3 regions of the Paenibacillus sp. P46E genome follow, and region 2 is predicted to be linked to each of the others. Evidence: a T-box and tRNA genes for the amino acid it is inferred to sense, from the RefSeq annotation. Region 2 holds a T-box; the other regions hold tRNA genes.

The links. A T-box is a leader RNA that pairs with one kind of tRNA and senses whether it is charged. The one in region 2 lies ahead of A3849_RS11730 (arginine--tRNA ligase), so its partner is inferred to be a tRNA-Arg.
Region 1: it encodes a tRNA-Arg, which carries the amino acid that the T-box ahead of A3849_RS11730 (arginine--tRNA ligase) is inferred to sense. The anticodon was not compared.
Region 3: it encodes a tRNA-Arg, which carries the amino acid that the T-box ahead of A3849_RS11730 (arginine--tRNA ligase) is inferred to sense. The anticodon was not compared.

The regions. Positions count from the first base shown of each region.
Region 1 covers NZ_LVYZ01000030.1:125,955-133,804, forward strand. Annotated here, with positions in the region: gene A3849_RS08350 (GGDEF domain-containing protein) at 1-1,238, opposite strand, end outside; gene katA (catalase KatA) at 1,446-2,903, shown strand; gene A3849_RS08360 (copper amine oxidase N-terminal domain-containing protein) at 3,095-5,374, opposite strand; gene A3849_RS08365 (helix-turn-helix transcriptional regulator) at 5,646-6,599, opposite strand; tRNA gene A3849_RS08370 (tRNA-Gly) at 6,756-6,826, opposite strand; tRNA gene A3849_RS08375 (tRNA-Pro) at 6,839-6,912, opposite strand; tRNA gene A3849_RS08380 (tRNA-Arg) at 6,938-7,014, opposite strand; tRNA gene A3849_RS08385 (tRNA-Gly) at 7,025-7,099, opposite strand; tRNA gene A3849_RS08390 (tRNA-Leu) at 7,107-7,190, opposite strand; tRNA gene A3849_RS08395 (tRNA-Lys) at 7,208-7,283, opposite strand; tRNA gene A3849_RS08400 (tRNA-Gln) at 7,324-7,398, opposite strand; tRNA gene A3849_RS08405 (tRNA-Asp) at 7,606-7,683, opposite strand; tRNA gene A3849_RS08410 (tRNA-Met) at 7,688-7,764, opposite strand; tRNA gene A3849_RS08415 (tRNA-Val) at 7,789-7,850, opposite strand, start outside.
Region 2 covers NZ_LVYZ01000035.1:54,697-62,546, forward strand. Annotated here, with positions in the region: gene A3849_RS11710 (cadherin-like beta sandwich domain-containing protein) at 1-829, shown strand, start outside; gene A3849_RS11715 (DEAD/DEAH box helicase) at 1,099-4,488, shown strand; gene A3849_RS11720 (hypothetical protein) at 4,592-4,951, opposite strand; gene A3849_RS11725 (hypothetical protein) at 5,153-5,467, shown strand; T-box leader at 5,720-5,940, shown strand; gene A3849_RS11730 (arginine--tRNA ligase) at 6,016-7,850, shown strand, end outside.
Region 3 covers NZ_LVYZ01000042.1:92,449-100,298, reverse strand. Annotated here, with positions in the region: partial or broken rRNA gene A3849_RS15335 (23S ribosomal RNA) at 1-245, shown strand, start outside; rRNA gene rrf (5S ribosomal RNA) at 391-507, shown strand; gene A3849_RS15325 (AAA family ATPase) at 547-1,119, shown strand; tRNA gene A3849_RS15320 (tRNA-Glu) at 1,203-1,274, shown strand; tRNA gene A3849_RS15315 (tRNA-Val) at 1,354-1,429, shown strand; tRNA gene A3849_RS15310 (tRNA-Met) at 1,465-1,541, shown strand; tRNA gene A3849_RS15305 (tRNA-Asp) at 1,546-1,623, shown strand; tRNA gene A3849_RS15300 (tRNA-Gly) at 1,708-1,782, shown strand; tRNA gene A3849_RS15295 (tRNA-Arg) at 1,789-1,865, shown strand; tRNA gene A3849_RS15290 (tRNA-Leu) at 1,888-1,966, shown strand; gene A3849_RS15285 (MFS transporter) at 2,034-3,245, opposite strand; gene A3849_RS15280 (helix-turn-helix domain-containing protein) at 3,361-4,260, shown strand; gene A3849_RS15275 (YhgE/Pip domain-containing protein) at 4,344-5,507, opposite strand; gene fabV (enoyl-ACP reductase FabV) at 5,733-6,923, opposite strand; gene A3849_RS15265 (ornithine cyclodeaminase family protein) at 7,084-7,850, shown strand, end outside.

The DNA.
Region 1 (7,850 bases), on a different contig from region 2:
ATTGTGCCGTTTGCGGTGGATACTCTGTTGCGGCCGCTCGTTTTCGCCACATATAACCCCTGATCTGCGAGCTCCATTAGCAGCGCAATCTCCCCCGGATTCGTCGCTTCACCTGCGGCGGCGCCTATGCTCACTGTAATATAGGAGCTGACTTCGGAATATCCGTGGTGAACCGACATTTGTTGAATACGCATACGGATTCTTTCACTAAGCCCCATCGCCCCGCTCACCCCGGTATCAAAGGCTGCAACGACGAACTCCTCACCCCCCAGCCGGGCTGCAAATTGCCGCTCCCCCTCCATTTCCCCATGGATCACCTGAGCCACTTCTTTAATGATCCGATCCCCTTCAGCATGCCCGTAGTTGTCGTTGAATGATTTGAAGTAATCAATATCAATGATTAATACAGCAACCATACTGGCCGCTTCCTTGCCCGAGCTTAACAGCTGTTGTATCCTTTGGTCGAAAGCACGGCGGTTCGGAATTTCTGTCAGCGCATCGATAAGCGATAACCTCTGCAGCTCCCCGTTGGCCCGGGCCAGTTCCTGATGTACTTTTTCATTCTGAATGACCTGCTCTTCCAGCTTCCGGTGGCTGTTCCCCAGCAGTATCCCGTTGTAATAATTGCTGCAATAGTTCACATAGAGAATTCTTGATGCCACCCAGGTAAAGAAAAGGAACAAAGTCAGATTGACGTAGTGGCCTATCAGTACATTCGAAGACGATTGAAACAAGGGGAGCCCGATATACAGCAATCCTGCCGAGACTCCATACAGGTACAGCACCATCCTGTTATTGAAATAAAAGATGACCGAAATGCTGACCAGATTAATCACAAAAGCCATCACTTGCCCATATAGCCGCTGATCCGACAACGTCACGACAGAACCCCAAATCACAAAAGTATACGCATATACGATAAACAGCTTCTCATACAGCCGATACCTGCCCTCCACCTGCTTGGCATCTCTTTCATAGGCTGCAGCTCCCAGCAGAAAAGCCACATTCAGTCCGATCATGAAAACATACATGATAAAATAAAAGCTGAAATGAAAGCTATCGTGCACCTTAGCGAAAGAAGCTACCAAGTCAGTGATTGCCAAAGCTGATTCAATGCCTATAATAATTTTGGCAAACAACTTGCCTCTGGAAATATTTTCGTTAAGCGTAAGGATGTGCAGTTCTCTGCGCTCCTCATCCGTCATCGTGAATGGCAGACTAATCAGCCGATCCAGCATGTTGTCTCCCCCTAACTGACCAAACTCCCTGTAATTCCAACAGCCCCATTATCGTTCATTTTTAAGCCTCAGCGCAACAGAAAATGCTTGATTCTCCAGGGTTATTTAAAATAATTATAATTTAGGATTGATATTTTAAATTTTTTTGATATTATAGTATTTATACTTATTCTAAATTCAAATCTTAATATGAGGTGGAGATTATTCATGAGTGAGAGCCATAACAGACTTACAACCAGCTGGGGAGCTCCTGTAGGGGATAACCAGAACTCCATGACAGCCGGTTCCCGTGGACCTACACTGCTGCAGGATGTACATTTGCTGGAAAAGCTGGCGCATTTCAACCGGGAGCGTGTGCCCGAACGTGTGGTTCATGCCAAAGGAGCGGGAGCCCATGGTTATTTTGAAGTCACCCAAGACCTGTCTCAATATACCAAAGCGGCTTTTCTGTCCGAAGTGGGCAAACGTACACCCATGTTCATCCGCTTCTCGACAGTAGCCGGGGAATTGGGGTCTTCCGATACCGTTCGCGATCCGCGCGGCTTCGCCGTGAAATTTTATACCGAAGAAGGTAATTACGATTTGGTCGGCAATAATACACCTGTCTTTTTCATCCGTGATGCAATCAAATTTCCGGACTTTATTCATACCCAGAAACGCCATCCGCAGACCCATCTGAAGAATCCCAATGCCGTCTGGGACTTCTGGTCCCTTTCACCGGAGTCGCTGCATCAAGTGACGATTCTGATGTCCGACCGCGGCATACCCGCTACGCTCCGCCATATGCACGGCTTCGGGAGCCACACATTCAAATGGGTCAATGCCGAGGGTGCAGCAGTGTGGGTCAAATACCATTTCAAAACAGAGCAGGGCGTAAAGAATCTCGATGTGAATCTGGCCGCGCAAATCGCCGGAGAGAATCCGGATTATCATACAGAGGATTTGTTCAATGCGATTGATAAGGGAGATTTCCCTGCCTGGAGACTGCATGTGCAGATTATGCCTGTAGAAGATGCTGATACCTACCGGTTTGATCCCTTCGATGTAACCAAGGTATGGTCGCAAAAAGATTACCCGCTCATTGAAGTAGGCCGCATGGTATTGGACCGCAATCCGGAGAATTATTTTGCAGAAGTGGAGCAGGCTACATTTTCTCCCGGCTCCTTTGTCCCCGGGATTGAAGCTTCTCCTGATAAAATGCTGCAGGGCCGCCTCTTCGCCTATGGCGATGCCCACCGCTACCGTGTAGGTGCGAATCACAATCAGTTGCCTATTAACCGCCCTATCGCCGAGGTGAACAATAACCAGCGCGACGGCGCAATGATTCATGGCAATAACGGCGGCGGTTCCGTCTACTACGAACCGAACAGCTTCGGCGGAGCAACAGAATTGCCTGCACACAAGCCGGCAGCTTTTGAAGTCACCGGGCAGGCCGACAGTGTAGCCTATAATCATGACGATCACTACACTCAGCCCGGGGACCTCTACCGTTTGTTGAGTGAAGAAGAACGTGCACGCCTGATCCGCAATATTGTAGGCGCCATGACCCCCGTCGAGAACAAAGAGATCAAGCTCCGCCAGATCGGACACTTCTACAAAGCAGATCCTGAGTTCGGCCAGCGCATAGCTGAAGGTCTGGGACTGACTATACCGCAAGGCGAGTAACCTGTCCCCTATGGTACGAATAAGCCTCGGCCGTGAAGGCCGGGCTTTATTTCATTCTGCCCGTCTGCCTATATAACCCGGCTCTCACAAGCTTCTTCATACAAACAGCCTGTGCCGCGTAGTTCCTTCTGGAACAGCGTAGCACAGGCTAGATTACTTTTTATAGTATAGCCGTCTCCACTTGAGCGTAGTTATATTTCAAACTCTTCCGTTGAATCTGAAAGACCACCATTCTGCACACCACTGCTATTGGCTACGGCAAGAATATATACCTTATATTTTTTTCCTTTAGTAATTAAAGCTCCGTTAACATCCCTTGTCGCAGTCACAATTGAAGGATTCGTTCCATTAGGAGCGATCGACTTATACAACGAAGCTTGCACCCCTAAGGCATCCGTCGATCCAAAGCCTTGCTTAGAAGGAACTACCAATACCCGGTACTCCGAGATATTCGTCTCAATGGATGATTTGTTGAAACTTATCAGTATTTTACCATCGTTCACACTATACGTTACATTCGTTACAGAGACAACCGGGATTTTACCCGACAAGGTTATGACAGGTGATTCCCCGGACAATACATTAGGCCCCGAGTAATTCGCGTTTCCGATTGATAACACATACACTTTATAGTTAATTCCGTCCTTTATCAAAGTGCCACGCACATCTCTGGTTGACGAGGTCAACACTTGATTAGTAGTAGATCCAGTTGTACTTACGGTTGTATAGTAGGTACTGGATACATTATTCGCATCAGATAAGCTGAAACTGCTGGAATATGACGCGGGCACTACCATAATCCGATACTGGCTAATATAGGTTTCATCCGTGGCATGAGTAAATGACACCTTCAGATCACGGCCATCACCATGGTCGTCAACGTCGCTAACACTCAAGTTAGAAACGGCACTCAAGCTCGAAACATTAAACAACATAATATCCGATGAAGCAGACGAAAGTACATTAGCCCCTAAATAAGACCCGCTTCCGATAGATAACACATACACTCTATAGCTAGTGCCATTCTTTATCAAATTGCCGCGTACATCTCTTGCTGACGAGTTCAATACTTGATTGGTAGTAGATCCTGATGTACTCACAGTTGTATAGTAGGCACTCGATGTATTATTCGCGTCAGATAAGCTGAAGCTGCTGTAATATGACGTAGGTACTACTATGATTCGGTATTGGCTAATATAGGTTTCGTCCGTAGCATGAGTAAATGACACCTTCAAATCACGGCCATCATTATAATCGCTAACGTCGCTAACACTCAAGCCAGTGATACCTACGCTTGACAGCGTAATTGCAGATGAAGCAGAAGACAACACATTATTAGCTGCATTACTGCTATCAATCGCCATGACAAACACCCGATAACTAACCCCTGTTTTAACAAGAGCTCCATCCACATCCTTGGCTCCTGAAGACAAGATCTGAGAGATGTTATAACCCGTCTTGCTAACTTGTATGGAATCAGAAGTGGAGACAGCGTTTGCTTTCGCCAAATTAAAAGTTGAATAATTCGCAGCTTTGATCACAAATATCCGATAAGAACTTACTTTGGTCTCATCTGACAGCTTGTTGAAGCTGACGAATAAATCTCGCCCATCGCCGTAGTCGCTGATATCATTTACTTTTACATTGCTTAGAAATTCAGAAGTGTTATTCACAAGTGTAATAGAGGAAGACCCACTAGAAAGCGTACTCGTATTATTCCCCTTGCCGACCGTCAAGACATAAGCTATATAAGCTTGATTACTCTTAACTAAGTCGCCATCAACCGTTCTCGATGTAGCAGTCAATTTAATCGTAGGATTGGAACCTGTTGCTAATACAGCGGAATAATTAGATGAGGCTATCGTTTGCGCTGATGACAGATTAAGGATATACCCTGCTTTAACAATCAGAACTCGGTAATGATCCACTAGTGACTCATCTGCCGCACGGGTGAAGCTAACTTGCAGATCCCGGCCGTCACCAAAGTCACTTACATCCTGCGCTGCTACGCTAGTAGCCGGACCTGCATTTCCAACGTTCGGGACCGAGGTGGTTATAGTCACAACTTTGGTCTTCGGGTTCCATCCCACTTCTCGACCCATAGCTTCACTTACAAACCGTGTCGGTACCATTGTTCTGCCCTTCAAATTTAGACCGGGTACATCTAGACTTACAGTCTTATTGTTAATCGTAGCGATCTTGGAGCCAATCTTCAATATAACCGTTGTATCATCCTTAGTGGCGGTTACTGTTTGTGTCTTCTGATTCCACTTGATGTTGGCATTAAAGGCTTCAAAGATTGCACGTAGCGGTACCATCGTCCGGCCACTTACCATTACAGGCGGCTGATCTGTTGACAATGGGACTCCATCAATAATAATACTAATGGGTGTATCCGCCTGAGCCGGGGACTGAAACATCATTGGAAACACTAACAACCCCACTACAATCGTAATCCATAACTTCTTCACAAGCTCATCCTCCTGGATATGCTAAAATCCTCATTTTTTTCTATCTATTTGACGCATCGAAGATGATAAAAGTTTCTCGATCTACGGGTTACAAAAAAATAACCTATTCACTGGTATAAGCTACATCTGTTCTACATGCAAAGAAGCTTGAGTTCCCCATAACGCTCTAAGTAACATCTGCCATGTGAGTGACGGGGACGAAAGCCTGCGCTCATTGATGCCTGTTGTATGTGCAGTCTTTCCAGTCAGGAATCGCTTATATCGTACCTGCTCACTTTTGATAAAGCTCCATCCACTGGGTAAGCTGACCCTTTAGCCCTTCTCTGGCCGACGCCGGTTCCAGAATTTCTGCATTTGGGCCATATTGCAGAATCCACTTGGTGAATTCCTTCTCATTATTGACAGTCACTTCAAACAGCAGGCTGCCATCCTGTTCATCGTTCATCCATGGATGGACAAAGAGCTCCTCTTCTTTAATATAACGGGCAATCTCAGGATGAAAACGCACCTTGAACTTGATATTTTTATTGCCACGGTCAATGGACCAGGTATTTTTCAGATATTTTTTAATATTGAAATCGCCTTTATCAAAGCCCTTATCCGTTACCTCCACCTCCTGAAAACGGCTGATACGAAAGGTCCGGATAGCCTCCTTAAGATGGCAGTACCCAATCAGATAGAACCGCTGATCCCGCGGAATCAAGTAATACGGATCAATCACACGCTGTGTAATTGCATTGCGCGACTGGGAATGATAAATTGCCCGAATACTCCGCTGCTCCACAATTGCGCCGATAATCGGCTGCAGGAAGTTCCTGCTTTCTTTGCGGTAAGCAGGTTTACCCATTTGAATAATATCGCCAATATTCTCAAGTATTGCGTTGGACTTGGATTTTTCCTTGAGATGTGTGCCCATGACCTTATCATAGGCGGTATGGAAGCCTGGGGGAATTTTATCCTGATTCAAGATAGAAGGTAGAAGAGAAAAGGCCATAGCCTCCTGCTCGGAGAAATCCAGCGGATACAAAAAAAACTTACCCATAAACCTATAGCCAGTACCTCTACCCTCGTTCGTTACTGGCGCAAAATGGCTTATGATCTCCAAATCCCTGTAGACAGTTCTTATGTTCACATCGCATCTGATCGCCAGATCCGAGGCTGTAATCCCTGGACTGGATTGGATCGCGTTGATAATTTTGAAGATCCGAATTACTTTGTCAGTCATAGATGTAGGCTCCTTAATTTCCTGGTATTCATGAATTGTGCTCGCCACTCTAATAATATCAGTTCCCTATACTTTCTGACTGTCGGCAAAAACACAATATGGTGAAAAGCACAAAAAAAACCCTTGCTCCACAAGGGTTTACTTGATTAACAATTAAGCGGGTGATGGGAATCGAACCCACGCTATCAGCTTGGAAGGCTGAAGTTCTACCATTGAACTACACCCGCACAGGTGTAAAATCGGGATGACACGATTTGAACATGCGACCCCCTGGTCCCAAACCAGGTGCTCTACCAAGCTGAGCTACATCCCGTTAATATATTCTTGTAAAATAATAATGGCGCGCCCTGAGAGATTCGAACTCCCGGCCTTTTGATTCGTAGTCAAACGCTCTATCCAGCTGAGCTAAGGGCGCAAAATCTATATGGAGCGGACGACGGGAATCGAACCCGCGACCCTCGCCTTGGCAAGGCGATGCTCTACCGCTGAGCCACGTCCGCAAAAACATGGTGCGCGTGAAGGGACTTGAACCCCCACGTCGTAAAACGCCAGATCCTAAGTCTGGTGCGTCTGCCATTCCGCCACACGCGCACACTTTAGAAGAAAAATGGTGAGCCATGAAGGACTCGAACCTTCGACACCCTGATTAAAAGTCAGGTGCTCTACCAACTGAGCTAATGGCTCTCAATATACTAAATCTTAACTCCACTTTGTGAGGTGAAGATGGCTGGGGATATAGGAATCGAACCTATGAATGACGGAGTCAAAGTCCGTTGCCTTACCGCTTGGCTAATCCCCAATATTAATAATTAGCAAAACCACGGAATCGGGCGGATACTCTATACTTCGAAATATAGGATTCTCAATCCCTGAAACCTTGATGCCACAATAATGGCGGAACCGACGGGATACTCTTCACTTCGTTGCGAGATTGCGATGTAATCCTCACGAAGCTTATGCTCCAACGAACCCTTAATGGATTCTCATCCCTGAAGCAGTGTATTGATGGCGGAACCGACGGGATTCGAACCCGCGATCTCCTGCGTGACAGGCAGGCATGTTAGGCCAACTACACCACGGTTCCAAATTGGTTGCGGGGGCAGGATTTGAACCTGCGGCCTTCGGGTTATGAGCCCGACGAGCTACCGGGCTGCTCCACCCCGCGTCAGTAAAAAACTTATAAGCACTATGGTGGAGGCTGAGGGGTTCGAACCCCCGACCCTCTGCTTGTAAGGCAGATGCTCTCCCAGC
Region 2 (7,850 bases):
TGCCGAGCCGCTCGACTTCTCGGTAAAGCTCATTCACGGCAGTCAAACCACCAACCTGTCCGGCTTCAGCACTTATGTAAAACGGATCTTCTCTCTTCCAGCCGGTACAGATGTAAGCAGCGCTACCGGCATTGTGATTGAAACGGACGGTACCGTGCGCCATGTTCCCACCCGGTTTGTACAGCAGGAAGGGGGGTATAACGCGGTCATCAGCAGTCTCACCAATAGCACATATGCTGTTGTTACCCACCCGGTGGAATTCAGGGATATGTCCAGACACTGGGCAAAAACGGCCGTCAATGACCTGGGGGCAAGGATGGTTATTGACGGCAGCGGGAAAGGCTACTTCCTGCCAGACCGTGAGATGACACGCGCCGAATTCGCCGCGATTCTGGTCCGTGGACTCGGACTTAACACGGCTCACGGCTCCGCTCCTTTCAAGGACGTGAGCAGCTCCGACTGGTACAGCAGTATGGTGCAAACCGCCTACCTTCACCAGTTGATCAGCGGATTCGATGACGGTACCTTCCGGCCCGGCGATTCCATCACCCGCGAGCAGGCGATGACCATGATTGCAGAGGCGATGCATCTCACCGGACTTTCAGCGAAGCTCACAAGCAGCAGCACAGCTGAACTTCTGAGAGGCTTCTCCGATGCGGGTGAAGCTTCTGCGTGGGCGCTGGACAGTATTGCCATCAGCCTGCAGGCAGGTCTGATCACAGGCCGCAGCGGAATGGAGCTTGCTCCACAATCCCATGTTACAAGAGCGGAGGCAGCCGTGATGCTGCAAAGACTGCTCCAGAAATCCGGACTCATCCAATCGCGTTAAGCGCGTCGTCCGACCCACGGCCATCCTGGGCCTGCAGATCTGCGGGCCCAGGATGGCTTTTTTTAAATATAAGGATTTATATGTTTCACGCTATAAATCATCCTTATATTTCTCGCTGAAACGGATTCCTGAAAGCGATACGTAGTATCGCTGCTTCGGAAGCATAAGCTTTTAAAAGGACGGCGAAGCCGTTTCCACTTGATTCCTGCTTTGAAGGCGTACGCATGTTCTGCTAATATGGAAGCTAGAGCAATCCAGGAATTAAGGATATGTTAAAAGGAAGTGATCATGCGGTGAGTTTTTATGTGCCGGAACGGGTAATCAGACTGCTGTGCGGTAAGGCAGCTTTTGAACGGGGCTCAGAGGATTATGAAGCTGGAAAGGTCCGGCTGGCCGCCGTAGAAGATAATGAGGGACTGGAATATTCGAAATATCAGGCTACTGTCTACGGACTGGAGCCTTACGATATCACGCTAACCATAGACAGCGACGGAGATGTGAACGGCAAATGCTCCTGTCCCGCGTATTCCCACGGTGGACCGTTTTGCAAGCATATTGCCGCTGTTCTGGTATCTATCCTCTATGCCGAGGAAGACGTGGATGGACACTCATCGGGAACGGAGCCGGAGGCTGACCTCAGCAATCTTGAGGTGTATACAGGAAAGACTGGCGTGCTATTCCCCCGTCATTCGGAGAGTAATCCGCCAAACTTAGCTGATACATCACATGACCGGCATCTTGTAAGCAGCATGCTGGGGTTGTTCGGGAACAGCCGTCAGCGCCCGAGCGGCGCAGGAGCCTATATAGACGTTAGAATCCCGCTGGAAATGGAATTTATCTGCAAACCCTTTTCCTATAACTTTGGCAACCGCATGCTCGGCCTTGAACTGAAGGTTGGCCCCAAACGCCTCTACATTGTCCAGAAAATAAGAGCATTTCTGGATCGCGTCCGCCGCGGCGAACCCTTTGAATTCTCCAAGCACTTCATCTATGACCCTGCAGAACACAGCTTCAAGAAGGAAGACAATGCAGTGCTGCTGAAGCTGATTGAGATTCTTCTGAATGAACGGGTCTACCAAGGCCATACCTCCCCTTATTCCTCCTATCCGGGAAATTTGGGCGGAGAGCGGGTGCTGGCCATTCCGCCTTTTTTCTGGGAATCTCTTCTGCCTGTTCTGGGAGCATCCTCTTCTGTTCATTGGCAGGCTGGCGACACGGTCACCGCAGGCATTCCCATTGAAAGCGGGCTCCCTAAGCTAAGTTTTCAGTTTGATGAGGCTGAAGAAAAAGGCTACCGGCTGGACATTAAGGGACTGGCACAACTTACGGTCATGGAGGATTACGGGCTTGTGCTGTCTGAAAGCAAGCTGCTGAAGCTGCCGGTGCAGGAATGCATACGTCTCTCTGAGCTGAAGAAGATGCTGTCCGAGTCCAGAACCAACGGGATCGTTATCGCTCCAGGGCAGATGGAACCTTTTATGGACAAGGTGATTCCCGGCCTCAAAAAGCTGGGACAGGTTCATATCGCTGCTGCCATTGCTGACCGGGTTGTACAAACGCAGCTGCAAGCCAGACTCTATCTGGACCGGGTGCGGGACCGGCTGCTGGCCGGGCTTGAATTCCAGTACGGAACGATTGTTATCAATCCGCTGGAGGAGCAGGTGCGGGACCGTGGCGATGAAGTCATCCTCATGCGGGATAGTGAAACCGAGCAGCGGATTCTGGAGCTGATGGCCCATGAGTCTTTTGCCCGGACGGACAGCGGCTATATTATGAACGACGAGGAAGGGGAATATGACTTCCTGTACCATACGATTCCATTGCTGGAGCCCTTGCTGCAGGTATACGCGACTACTGCTGTCAAGTTGAGGATGCCTACCGGTACGTACGTCCCTAAGGCCAGTTTGACCTGGAATGAAAAAACCGACTGGCTTGATTTCAAATTCGGTATGGACGGCATTCCCGAGTCAGATATCGTATTGGTATTGAAGTCCTTGCAGGAGAAGCGCAAATATTACCGCCTGCCGGACGGGGCACTGCTGCCGCTGGAAACCGCCGAGTTCCAGGAAATTATTGCACTCATTAACGAGCTCGGAATGGGGACTGCCGATATCCCTGCCGCAGAATTCTCTCTGCCTTTAATCCAGGGCCTTCACTTGGATGCCGATACTGGCAAAGGAGGTACCGATGCTATCCGTATTGGACGCTCCTTCCGCCGTCTTCTGGCGAACATGCACAGTCCGGAGAATCTTGACTTTCCGCTCCCGGAGACACTAGCTCCGGTGCTGCGGGATTACCAGCAGTATGGCTTCCAGTGGCTGAAGACGCTGGCTCACTACCGTTTTGGAGGCATCCTGGCCGATGATATGGGGCTGGGCAAAACGCTGCAAAGCATCGCTTTCCTGCTCTCAGAGCTGGAAGATATCCGCAAGACCGGGCTGCCTGCGCTTATTGTTGCGCCTGCCTCCCTGCTCTACAACTGGCAGAATGAGCTGAAGCGCTTTGCTCCGCAGATCCAAGCGGCTATCGCCGACGGGGACCTGACCGAACGGAGACGGACGCTGCGGAATACAGCAGGCTGTGATGTTTTGATCACCTCCTATCCGCTGCTGCGCCGCGATGTCGAGCTGTACGTTAAGCGTTCTTTCCATACACTCATCCTGGATGAAGCGCAGGTCATCAAGAACCATGCCACCCAGACGGCACAGGCGGTAAAAGCATTGCAGGCGCGCTACCGCTTCGCCCTCACCGGAACCCCGGTCGAAAATGCGCTGGAGGATCTCTGGTCGATCTACGGCGTCGTGTTTCCCGGACTGTTCCCGGGCAAAAAAGCCTTTCACGATTTGCCCCGGGAGACTGTCGCCAGGCGGATCCGCCCGTTTCTGCTGCGCCGCCTGAAAAGTGATGTACTCCAAGAGCTGCCGGAGAAGATCGAATCCCTTCAGGCCTCCGAGCTGCTGCCGGAGCAGAAAAAGCTGTACGTCGCCTATCTCGCCAGACTGCGGAAGGAAGCGCTGAAGCATCTGGACAGCGATGAATTCGGCAATGGGTTCGGTAATGGGCGAATCAAGGTGCTTGCCGGACTTACCCGCCTGCGCCAGTTATGCTGTCACCCTGCACTTTTTGTGGAAGGCTATACGGGCGGATCGGGTAAATTCGAGCAACTGCTGGAGATTATCGAGGAATGCCGCAGCTCCGGCAAGCGGATGTTGATTTTCTCGCAATTCACCGAGATGCTTGGGATGATCAGCCGCGAGCTGGGCTTGCAGGGGATTTCACACTTCTACCTGGACGGCCATACTCCTGCTTCTAAGAGGGTTGAACTGTGTGGACTTTTCAATGAAGGAGAAAGGGACCTGTTCCTCATCTCGCTCAAAGCCGGGGGGACAGGCCTGAATCTGACCGGAGCAGACACCGTCATTCTCTATGATCTGTGGTGGAATCCCGCTGTCGAACAGCAGGCCGCAGACCGGGCACACCGGATCGGACAAAAGAAAGTGGTGCAGGTGATCCGCCTGATTGCTCAAGGCACGGTAGAAGATAAAATGTACGAGCTGCAGCAGAAGAAAAAAAATCTGATCGATGAAGTCATCGAGCCGGGTCAGGAAGCCTTATCTTCCCTAACGGAGCAGGATATCCGCGAGATTCTGATGATCTGATCCACATCTGGAAATAATCATCCCACATAACTAAGCAGGGACCTCCTCACTTATACCGCCGGAAGGTCCCTGTTTCTGTTTTCATTTTCCAATTTGATTCGTATTATGCACCCTGACTTGTTTTCTCGTGTTCCACGACCCGGTGTGTTCCGACCAGCTGACCAGAAGATTGTTTGCCCCACACGGATATTCCAACAGCCTCCACATCTCCAGAACCGGTTGTAAACACAAACTCGAAGGCATCCAAATCAGCAAAATAATTTCTCGTCACAACTTCATCGGGTCCGATATTAATCATTTCATTTACATACAACGTTCTTGTTGTGCCAAGCACATACCCTTGAATGGTTACAGTGACAGCATTTACTGTATTTCTGCATACCATTTTCACCGTCACCAGCTGTGTGGGTCTAACCCCCAGAACCGTATTGTTCTCCAGGGGGCCCGTTGATACAATAGCCATCTTGTCCCATTCCTCCTTTCTTGTATTCACCATTCAGTCTATGAAGCTAAGACTCTTGCAGTGTTTGATCCTAGTCGCACAATATATTCATATTCGAGCAAGCGGCTAACCGTGTGGACAGAAGACAGGCTCCATTCACCGATATCAGCTCAAGTGCATAGAGTGTAGAAATAGATTGTTTTATGGAAGAAGGGAGATTCCATGCCCCCTCCTGGAAAGGGAAAAAAGACCGGTGCCAACAAACAACCGGCTAATCCCAACAAGCAAATTCCAAAAGGATTGGAATATACAGTGGCTGTGCTGCTGCTGACCGGCAAACTGCGGGTAGATTCTATCCAGATGTATACCGATGCTTCCCTATTCGTCAGTTTGACGGGAAAGTATAAATCCTTGGGCGATTTAAGCACCGGTAATTCTAACAATGTAGATAAGCTGGTCCGTTTTCTGGATGATAACAGCAGTTTGACCCTGAACGAAATCATGACCGCCCTGAAGAAAAAAACCGATAACTCCTGAAGCCCGGAAAAATGACGAAAGGGAGGCGCGTTGACGGATGGACAGCTTTGACGGAGAAGACTTTGCCGGCGGTATTCTGCTTGTAATCGTAATTGCCCTGCTGATATACGGCTCGACAGACATTAAAAATCTAACGGGTGCACCCGCTGCGGATTGATCGGTTAATCTCAGGCGCCCTGATGTCTGGTTTGGCCTCACCACAAAATGGCTATTGCTTTCTCCCAAAAATTCGCTATACTGATAAAAATCAATCCACATTCGATGAACGGGAAAGTAGTGATTCAGGACCCTAGTCCCCAGCGAGCCGGGAGAGTGTAAGCCGGTACAGATCCTGTCATGAAGCGCACCCGGGAGATGGACTTCTGAACTTGCAGTAGGAAGCCCCGGCTGAAGGCCGTTAACCTGTGAGGTGGCTGAACCCTGTGTTCGGCAACGAGAGTGGTACCGCGAGCGCTTATGCCCTCGTCTCTTTTAGAGACGGGGCTTTTTTGTGTTTACCGGGCCTCTTGGATTTGCAGCTGTAGTGCATTTTTTAAGGAGGGAATCCAATGTTAAGTCAACTGATTAGCAACCATTTGGAACAAAGCGTAAACAAAGTAATCCGTAGTCTCGGGGGAGAACCTGCAGAACCGGTAACCATTGCGCTGGAGCAGCCTGCGAACGCCGATTTCGGTGATTATTCAAGCAACATTGCCATGCAGTTAGCCAAAAAACTGCGCAAAGCTCCCATGTCCATCGCCGGACTAATCACCGCAGAGCTTCAGCAGATGGGCGTTGCCGGCGGATTGTTCGAGCGCATCGAGATCGCCGCTCCGGGATTTATTAATATATACATCAACTGGCAGGAATGGGCAGGCTATTCCTTCGAACTGCCTCCGGGCAGCGGGGAAAAAGTAATTGTCGAGCATACCAGCGTCAATCCGAACAAATCTATGCATATAGGCCACCTGAGAAACTCCTGTATCGGCGATGCGCTGGTCAGAATTTTGCGGAAAACAGGGTACAACGTGGAGGTCCACAACTATGTGGATGATCTGGGCAATCAACTGGCGGATACGGTAGTGGGCCTGCTTCATGTGCCGCTGGCCGGAGAGCATGTCCGTTTCGGGGATTACTGCTGGGATATTTATGCCGCCGTCAACAAGGAGTATGCACTGCAGCCGGAGAGAGTCCATAAACGGACGGACATTCTCCATGAACTGGAGGAAGGCCACGGCAATACGGCCTGGCTCGGCCAACTGGTTGCGGAACGGATCGTAAAAGAGCATGTCGCGGAGATGGACAACTTTGGCATCGGGTACGATCTTCTGGTCTGGGAGAGCAGTATTTTAAAGGGGGGCTTCTGGTCATCCGCCTTCAGTCTGCTGAAAGAGACCGCAGTGTTTGTCCAAGAGACAGAGGGTAAACTAGCAGGATGCTGGATTCTGAAACAACCGGGTGCTGACGGGACGGAGAGCGATTCGGAGGATCATCAAAAGGACAAGGTGCTGGTGCGTTCTAACGGAATCTTGACCTACACTGCCAAGGATATTGCCTATCATCTCTGGAAATTCGGATTGCTGGACAAGGATTTCAGCTACAGCGAATTCAACTCGGGACTATGGACAACCGGTTTGACTGGAGGCCCTATGGCTTTTGGCAAGGCGGACAGAGTGGTCAACGTCATCGACTACCGGCAGGAGTACCCGCAGGCGATGGTGAAGCAGGCGCTTGAGGTGCTGGGGTATGCGGAGCAGGCAGAGAAGCTGCATCATGTCAGCTACGGTGTAGTTTCACTCAGTCCGGCTTCCGCCGCTGAGCTTGGCATCGATACTTCAGAGGGCAAAAGCTCCTATGCCATGTCCGGCCGCCAAGGGATTGGCGTCAAGGTGAGCGATCTGGTCCAGCTCATGGAGAGTAGCATCGAAGCCGCCCGCTCCGACAAAACCGGCCTCTCCAGCCGGCTCATCGCCACCGCCGGAATCCGTTATTACTTGCTGCGCTTCAATCTGGCCACGGAGATTGTCTTCGACTTCAAGCAGGCCACAGAGATTTCCGGTAATACCGGGGTCTATCTGATGTACACCTTCGCCCGCGCGGGCCGTGTGCTCAGCAAAGCAGATTCCCCCGCGGAACAGGAAGCGGTCCCCCAGTTCCCGGCACAGCTGGAGAAAGCCGAGCTAGCCTTGCTTAGACAGCTCAGCACCTGGGAGGACACCCTTTATACGGCGGGCCGCGAGCTGACGCCTGGTAGTATTTGCAACTACGCTCATACCCTGGCCTCGCTGTTCAACAACTTTTATTCCACCTGTCCGATCCTTAAGGGAGAGGATGCCTCCATCCGCTTCCGGATCTGGCTGACCCTGCGCTTTCAGAACACCCTAGGCGAGGTCTTGGACGTACT
Region 3 (7,850 bases), on a different contig from region 2:
TGTCCTTAGTACGAGAGGACCGGGATGGACGTACCGCTGGTGCATCAGTTGTTCCGCCAGGAGCATGGCTGAGTAGCTACGTACGGACGGGATAAGCGCTGAAAGCATCTAAGCGTGAAGCCCCCCTCAAGATGAGATTTCCCAGTATGTAAGACCCCTTGAAGACGACGAGGTAGATAGGTTGGAGGTGGAAGCACGGCAACGTGTGGAGCTGACCAATACTAATCGGTCGAGGGCTTATCCAAATTATAAAACGCAGATTCGTTTCGGATTCAGTTTTCAGGAATCAAGTTCCGATTCATGAGGCCCAAGAGGTTAATTGAAGAAGAGTTGTTTTCAGCATTTGGCGATGCTGAGACCTGAATGATGCATTTGCACCGCAAATGCCCGTTTGGTGGCGATAGCGGAGGGGTTCCACGCGTACCCATCCCGAACACGACCGTTAAGCCCTCCAGCGCCGATGGTACTTGGACCGAAGGGTCCTGGGAGAGTAGGACGTTGCCAAGCACATGAAGCCATTGTTGAGTCATCGACAATGGCTTTTTTGTGTATAGTAATAAATATGATATTTTGGTGGTGGTTCATATAATTATTTGGGTGAATGGCGCATTTGGTTCCGGGAAGACATCAGTTGCTTATGAGCTGCATCGCAGGCTGCCTCAGTCCTTTGTTTTTGACCCTGAGATAACTGGATATTATCTTAGAGAAAACATCCCGCATGTCATGTCAAAAACGGATTTCCAGGATTATACTCTCTGGAGAGACTTTAATTATCAAATGTTGAAATACATAGATTCTGAATACAGTGGGACGGTTATCGTACCGATGACAGTGGCTGATCCTATTTATTTCATAGAGATCGTAGGGAGACTAAGAGAGGAAGGAATACTGATTAGTCAGTTCACCTTACGGGCCTCCCGTGAAACGCTGTTAACAAGATTGCGAAGCCGTGGAGAGGAGGAAAATTCATGGGCTGCCCAACAAATTGATAGATGTGTTGAGGGCTTGAACCATGAGGTATTCCACTATCATTTGGACACAGAGCGGCTGTCAATTGAAGATGTGGTAGAGTGTATTGCATTGCTGTTAGATATCACACTACTGCCAAGAATCAGTTGAAATCAAAATGAAATATTTTTATTGCTTTATCCATTTAAACTTGATATAATATTTTTTGTTGTCGAAAAGAATAATAATATTAAGGCTCGTTGGTCAAGGGGTTAAGACACCTCCCTTTCACGGAGGTAACATGGGTTCGAATCCCATACGAGTCATTGTTTTAATTTGAAGGTTATAATAATGTTTGCATTTTGCGTGAGAATGTGTTAAGATCATTAAGTTGCTTCTTTCAATGGAGGCTTAGCTCAGCTGGGAGAGCATCTGCCTTACAAGCAGAGGGTCGGGGGTTCGAACCCCTCAGCCTCCACCAGGGAACCATTATTGAATAGAATTTTTTATTACTGACGCGGGGTGGAGCAGCCCGGTAGCTCGTCGGGCTCATAACCCGAAGGCCGCAGGTTCAAATCCTGCCCCCGCAACCAATTTGGAACCGTGGTGTAGTTGGCCTAACATGCCTGCCTGTCACGCAGGAGATCGCGGGTTCGAATCCCGTCGGTTCCGCCATTATTACACTTTTTTAGAGACGATAATCCATTAAGGGTTCGTTGAGGTATCTTACTTAAGAAATGAATGCTATACATACCGTGTGCGGACGTGGCTCAGCGGTAGAGCATCGCCTTGCCAAGGCGAGGGTCGCGGGTTCGATTCCCGTCGTCCGCTCCATAATTTGCGCCCTTAGCTCAGCTGGATAGAGCGTTTGACTACGAATCAAAAGGCCGGGAGTTCGAATCTCTCAGGGCGCGCCATTTATCTTTTAACTAATAATTCGCCGGCGTGGCGGAATGGCAGACGCGCTCGACTCAAAATCGAGTGGGAAACCGTGGAGGTTCGAGTCCTCTCGCCGGTATACTTTAGTAGCCTTGTAAATCGCTTTTAGCGGTGTGCAAGGCTATTTTTATTTTGTGGGAATTATCTTATGTATTGAATATGTTCCACTGATGCTTGAATTTGGATAGAACAATGAGTCCGGAGCCGATTATGCATATGAGGCATATTAGTCCGAATACAGAGAATCCGGATTGGAAGCCGAATTGATTCAACAGAAGCGTTCCCAGGATAGGACCTCCGATAGTGCCGATTTTGACGAACTCGGAGCAGCCGAAATATAAGCCTTTGGCTGATTCTGAGGCAAGCTCATCTACCATTGTATCGAAGCGAGCACCTATTAATAGTTCTCCCAGACTGAAAAGTAGGATGAATATCAGTGGAACTATAAATGAGGTAGCGGTAAAAAGGAAGGACAAAAAACTCATGCTGATCAGTAAATTGCTGAGCAGTACAACGTTAAAGGGGTTCCAGTTGGATATCCAACGAAGCATTGCAAACTGGGCTACGAGAACAATAAAGGCATTAGCTGATAACAAGGTAGAGTATAGCTGAACGCCGTTGGTTAAGGAACTAGTATTGGCCAGATACTGTGACACTGTCGCGTTCAACTGAGAGTAGCCGAAGAAGGAGAAACTCATACCGGCTAACAGCAGGAGGAAAACATGGTCTTGTAGGAGTAGTTTGAAGGCATGGGCGCTGTACTTCGCTTTTTGCGGTTCAGACACATGTATACCCGGCAGATCGCGGAAGAAGAAGCGTGTGGATATCCCGTATAGAATGTACAGAATGCCGAGGAGTACATAAGGAAATAATGTCATTTTCATGTTAAATAGCAGGCTTAGTAGTGGACCGACAAAAGCACCGAGATTAATCGCTGCATACCTCAGATTGAATACCAGTAGCCGATTCTCCCGGGGAGTCTGGGTAGAGAGTATTTTTTTGCTTGCTGGTTCAAAGATTGAGTAGCATAATCCGTTAAGGCCGCTGAGCAGGAGGAAATGCCAAGAACTATCGGCAAAATAAAAGAGTATGAACACGGTTCCCCAGACAATGGGGATGTACTCCACAATTCTTTTCAAAGAAAGCTTATCTGCCAGGAATCCGCCAAAACCGCCGAAACAAACATTGATGAGTGGATTTATGCTGAGGATATAACCTGTATCCAGGAGGGAAAGGCCCTTTTGATTCGTTAAAAAGATCGCCAGAAAAGGAGTGCTCATAAAAAGTGCTGTTCTCGTAAAAAGGGTTCCTATGAGGATATTCCAAACTGTGCTGTTCAGATTCCGATATATGCTCATTCTTATTCTCTTCCTTCTCTGCCGTAATGTATTTTCATTGCGTCGAATGTAGCATACAATGAAAAAAAGGCTGGAGAATTGTGCTGTATACTCACAACAAAAGTGGAGGGAAAGGATGTATCTAGGTACAACGATTCAACAGATTCGAAGGTCCAAAGGGATGAATCAAACTGAGGTTGCCCAGGGAATTATGAGCCGCTCCAATCTGTCGCGTTTTGAGGGAGGGAAGTATTATCCGGGTTATGACAAGCTGATTCTACTTCTGGATAAACTGGAGATGTCTCTTGAAGAGCTGCTGTTTCTGCATCAGGATCTCGCTCAGCCGATCAAACGGACACTGCATCTTACGTTGGTTGAAGCCGGGAACCGGTATGATTTTGAAAAGCTTAGGGAGACTAGCCATGAATGCCTTGCGATGTATCGGAGTACGGGAACAGATGCCTTTTACCATTTGTATTTACTTGGGCAGGGAGTGCTGATCCAGTATGGGCATGAAGATCAAATCAAGCAGATAAGTGAAGTAGCCAATACTATCAAGCCGTATTTGCTTGAGGTGGATACCTGGTATTTGTATGAGTTCAAACTGCTAAACAACTTCCTGTTCACTTTAAGCAGTGATGATGCCATTTTTTTTGGGCAAAGGGCTGTGCATGAGTTTGATAAATATCGTTCCTTTGCCGAGAGTAGAACTATTCAACAACATTTACTCCAAAACATCTCGAATATCTGTCTCGCTGAGCGGAATTATGAGAAAAGCCTATTCTTTCTCAAACGGGCATTACCGTTAGCTGACAAAACAAACCTGCTGTACGACAAGATTGTGACCTCTGTATTCTATGAAATTACATTAGTCTGCCTAAAGCAAAGCCAGGACACCACGAAATTAAAAAGCTATCTGGATATTCTGAAGCAGCTTGATTTCATGGACAGTTATACTGCCCTGTTGGAGGTGTGCCGAAAGCATCTTTATGAAGAATGGCCGCCACGTTCAGAAGGCAGTTTAATTATTAGCTAGAACAAGAGCAGCCTATCTTTTATTCATATGTAGCTATGAAAAAGAGCAAGCCCGTATAGGAGACACGGACTTGTTCTTTTGTTTTAGGAGGATGCAGGGCTTGCTGCTTCTACAGGAATCTTTTTGGGGGCACGGCGGACTACAGTCACTAGAGCGGAGAGCAGGGTGCAGGCGATTGCGATATAGACGAGAGCGAGCACGTCGTGCCTGATTCCCTGGCCGCCGATCACGAGATCCAACATGCCATCCACGGCGTAACGGGCCGGGAAGAATTGGCCGATCCAGACATAGAATGGTGACAGAATCTCGCGGGGAATGGTCGCACCGGAGGACAGCATCTGAATGGAGAGCAGACCGATGTTCATCCAGGCGCCTGCATCTCCAAAGAGTACGAGACTAAGCTGTGCAACTGTCATACAGGCTAGAATGATCAGGAATTCGAACATCCAGGTAGCGAAATATCCTGTAGTGAACGGGATGCCTAGGCTATTAATCAGTGTAGTGCTGATCAGAGAGGCCAGGAAGGCTACGGTACCCATAATAATAAAGCGTGCGGCGAACCGCTGCCATTTGCCTGCCTGGGAAGAGAGAACTATCGAAGCGCGGTTCAGGTTCATAGCAAGCAGCATGGAGCCGGTGAAGGAGGCTGTAACAATCATCAAAGGGACCATGGTTTGGGCAAAGTTAGTAGCAGGGTTAGTGATCTTCACATTGGCATGTATGCGGGACGAGATGCCGGATTTCAAAATATCGGCTTGTGCGGCCGGAATTTGCATGGCTTCAAGCGCCTGCTGAAGGCCTCGCACAGTAGTCTGCTTGTTCAATGCGGCAGTGATTTGAGCGGCTACCGTCTGCATGGCATTGGACACCATCTGCGGGTTGGATTGGTTGATTAAGTAGTCCAGCTCGGCTTGTTCCTCTGGATTACTCAGCTGCTTGGTGAACCCTTGCGGGATATTGATAATCATACGGATATCACGGCGGTTCATCGCATCCTTCGCTTCCTGCAAGGTCAGGTCAGTCTCGAGCCGGAACTTCAATGAGCTGCTAATTCCATCAATGATTGGCTGAGCAGCGGTGCCATCCTCATTAACAATAGCAATGGACATTTGGTTTACACGGTCACTAACATGATCGTACCCTGTCACCCAAATTAAGCTGAAGAAAACCTGGAATAAGAGTGCAGTGATAATTCCGACAATAGTGACAGGCTGCTTAAGAAACCTTTTTAATAATGAAATAGACATGAATACATCTCCTTTTATATACCAATGCGATCTATATCGTATTGTAATATATCATCTAGATATATAATTGACAAGAGTGATATTCATGTTTTGAAAAATACGGATATAATCAGCGATTGAGTTGGAACAGATCGTTGTGAAAAAATAGAAAACGTAAATAAGCCGCCCCCTCGAACTTCAGGGAGCGGCTTATTTATCAGGTGTGAGGCGGAATATTAAGAAGCTTTAAACCTGGTTGGGAATCTCTACCGAAGGATCGGTATCGGCTTCGTAATCCACACCTTCGGTCTGGAAGCCAAACAGATGGAAAAAGTCTTCGCGATAGCCCTCAAGGTCTGCCAGTTCAGGGACATTGTCGGTTTCGAGCTCGTTCCAGCGTCTCATAACCTCGATTTGCACATCCTCGCGCATTTCCCAATCATCGATACGGATCAGGTGGCTGCCGTCTGCCGCCGCTTCGCCGCCATTATACAAATGCTCTGCGAACAAACGGTACATTTGCTGGATGCAGTTTTCATGTAGTTCCTTATCCTTCATCACTCTATACAGTGCAGAAATGTACAGCGGAACCACTGGAATTGCCGAGCTGGACTGCGTGACAAGTGCTTTGTTAACCGATACAAAAGCACGGCCGCCTAAGGCAGCCAGCTTCTGATTCAGCGCGATAGCAGTCTGCTCCAGATCATTTTTGGCCTGTCCAATGGTTCCGTCCCGGTAAATCGGATGGGTAATTTTTGGCCCGATGTAGGAGTAGGCTACTGTGGTTGCCCCATCTGCCAGCACGCCGGCTGCTTGTAGCTGATCGATCCACATTCCCCAGTCTTCCCCGCCCATAACGGCGATTGTCTGGCGGACTTCTTCGTCTGTAGCAGGTTCAATAGTCACCGTTGAGACCTCTCCGGTATGGAAGTTCATGGTCTTGTTCGTATAGGCAGTGCCTACCGGCTTAATTACGGAGGAGAAGGTTTCGCCTGTTACGGGATGGGTACGGCGCGGGGAAGCGACACTATACACTACAAGATCAACTGTGCCATATTCCGCCTTGATAAGGTCAATTGTTGTGGTCTTGATGGCATCTGAGAAGGCATCCCCAACGATGCTGTGGGATTTGAGGCCTTGCTCTGCGGCTGCCTGTTCAAAAGCGGCAGAATTATACCACCCTGCAGAAGCGGTGCGAACTCCTTCAGCAGCCTTGTCAAAGAATACACCAATCGTATTGGCTCCGGCTCCAAAAGCGGCAGCAATCCGGGAAGCCAAACCATATCCGGTGGAGGCACCGATAACGAGCACATTCACGGGTCCGGTTAACTTCTTTTGTGCTTTTACGTAATCAATTTGTTCCTGTATTTGTTTGGCGCACCCTTCCGGATGGGCGGTTGTGCAAATGAAGCCGCGCGTTTTTGGCTGAATGATCATCAAGGATTACCCCTTTGTTTTAGTTTTTAACTTTTTTCGCTAATATAGAGTATAGCAAATGATGGCCTAGAAAGATAAGTATGATTGTATTTTTATAGTCATCAGTACATTTGGGCATTTGTGTAATCTGCTATTACTTGGTAAACGGGAGGGAACAGGAGTGAGGATTATAGGTGGAAGCGAAGCAGCGGAGATATTGACAATGAAGGCAGCGATCCAGGTAATGGGAGAGGTGCTGACGGATCTAGCACGCGGTGAGGCGGTGCAGAGCATGCGGCAGGTCTTGCCCCTGCAGGAGGGGAATCTTATGGGTCTGATGCCAGGGTATTTGCGGCGGGAGGCCGTGGCAGGAGCCAAAATAATCAGCGTATTCCCGCATAACCATAGCTTGGGGCTGCCCTCCCATCAAGGGGCTGTCTCATTATTCGATGCTTCCACGGGGAGTCTCCGAGCAATAGTTAATGGACAGGCGATTACAGCGATTCGTACGGCTGCGGTCAGTGCCGTGGCGACACAGCTGCTGGCTCGGGGAGATGCAGAAGTCCTGGCGATAATAGGGACCGGTGAGCAGGCCGAGAGTCATTTGGAGGCAATGCTGCAGGTCCGCCGAATCAGGTATGTCAAGGTATGGGGGAGAACGCAGGGCAAAGCAGAGCGCTTTGCGGAAGTGATGAGCGGGAAGTGGGGGGTGCAGATCAGCGCGGTTGAATCCGTCCGGGATGCAGTCCGGGATGCAGATATCATCTGCACCGTTACGGCATCCACGCAGCCGGTCCTCTTCGGAGAATGGGTCAAGCCGGGAGTACATATTAACGCGGTAGGCGCTTGCAGGCCGATGGACCGCGAACTGGATACGACGCTGGTTGCCGGGTCAAGGCTCTATGTGGACCGGCTGGAGTCTGCTGTCCATGAGGCGGGAGACTATCT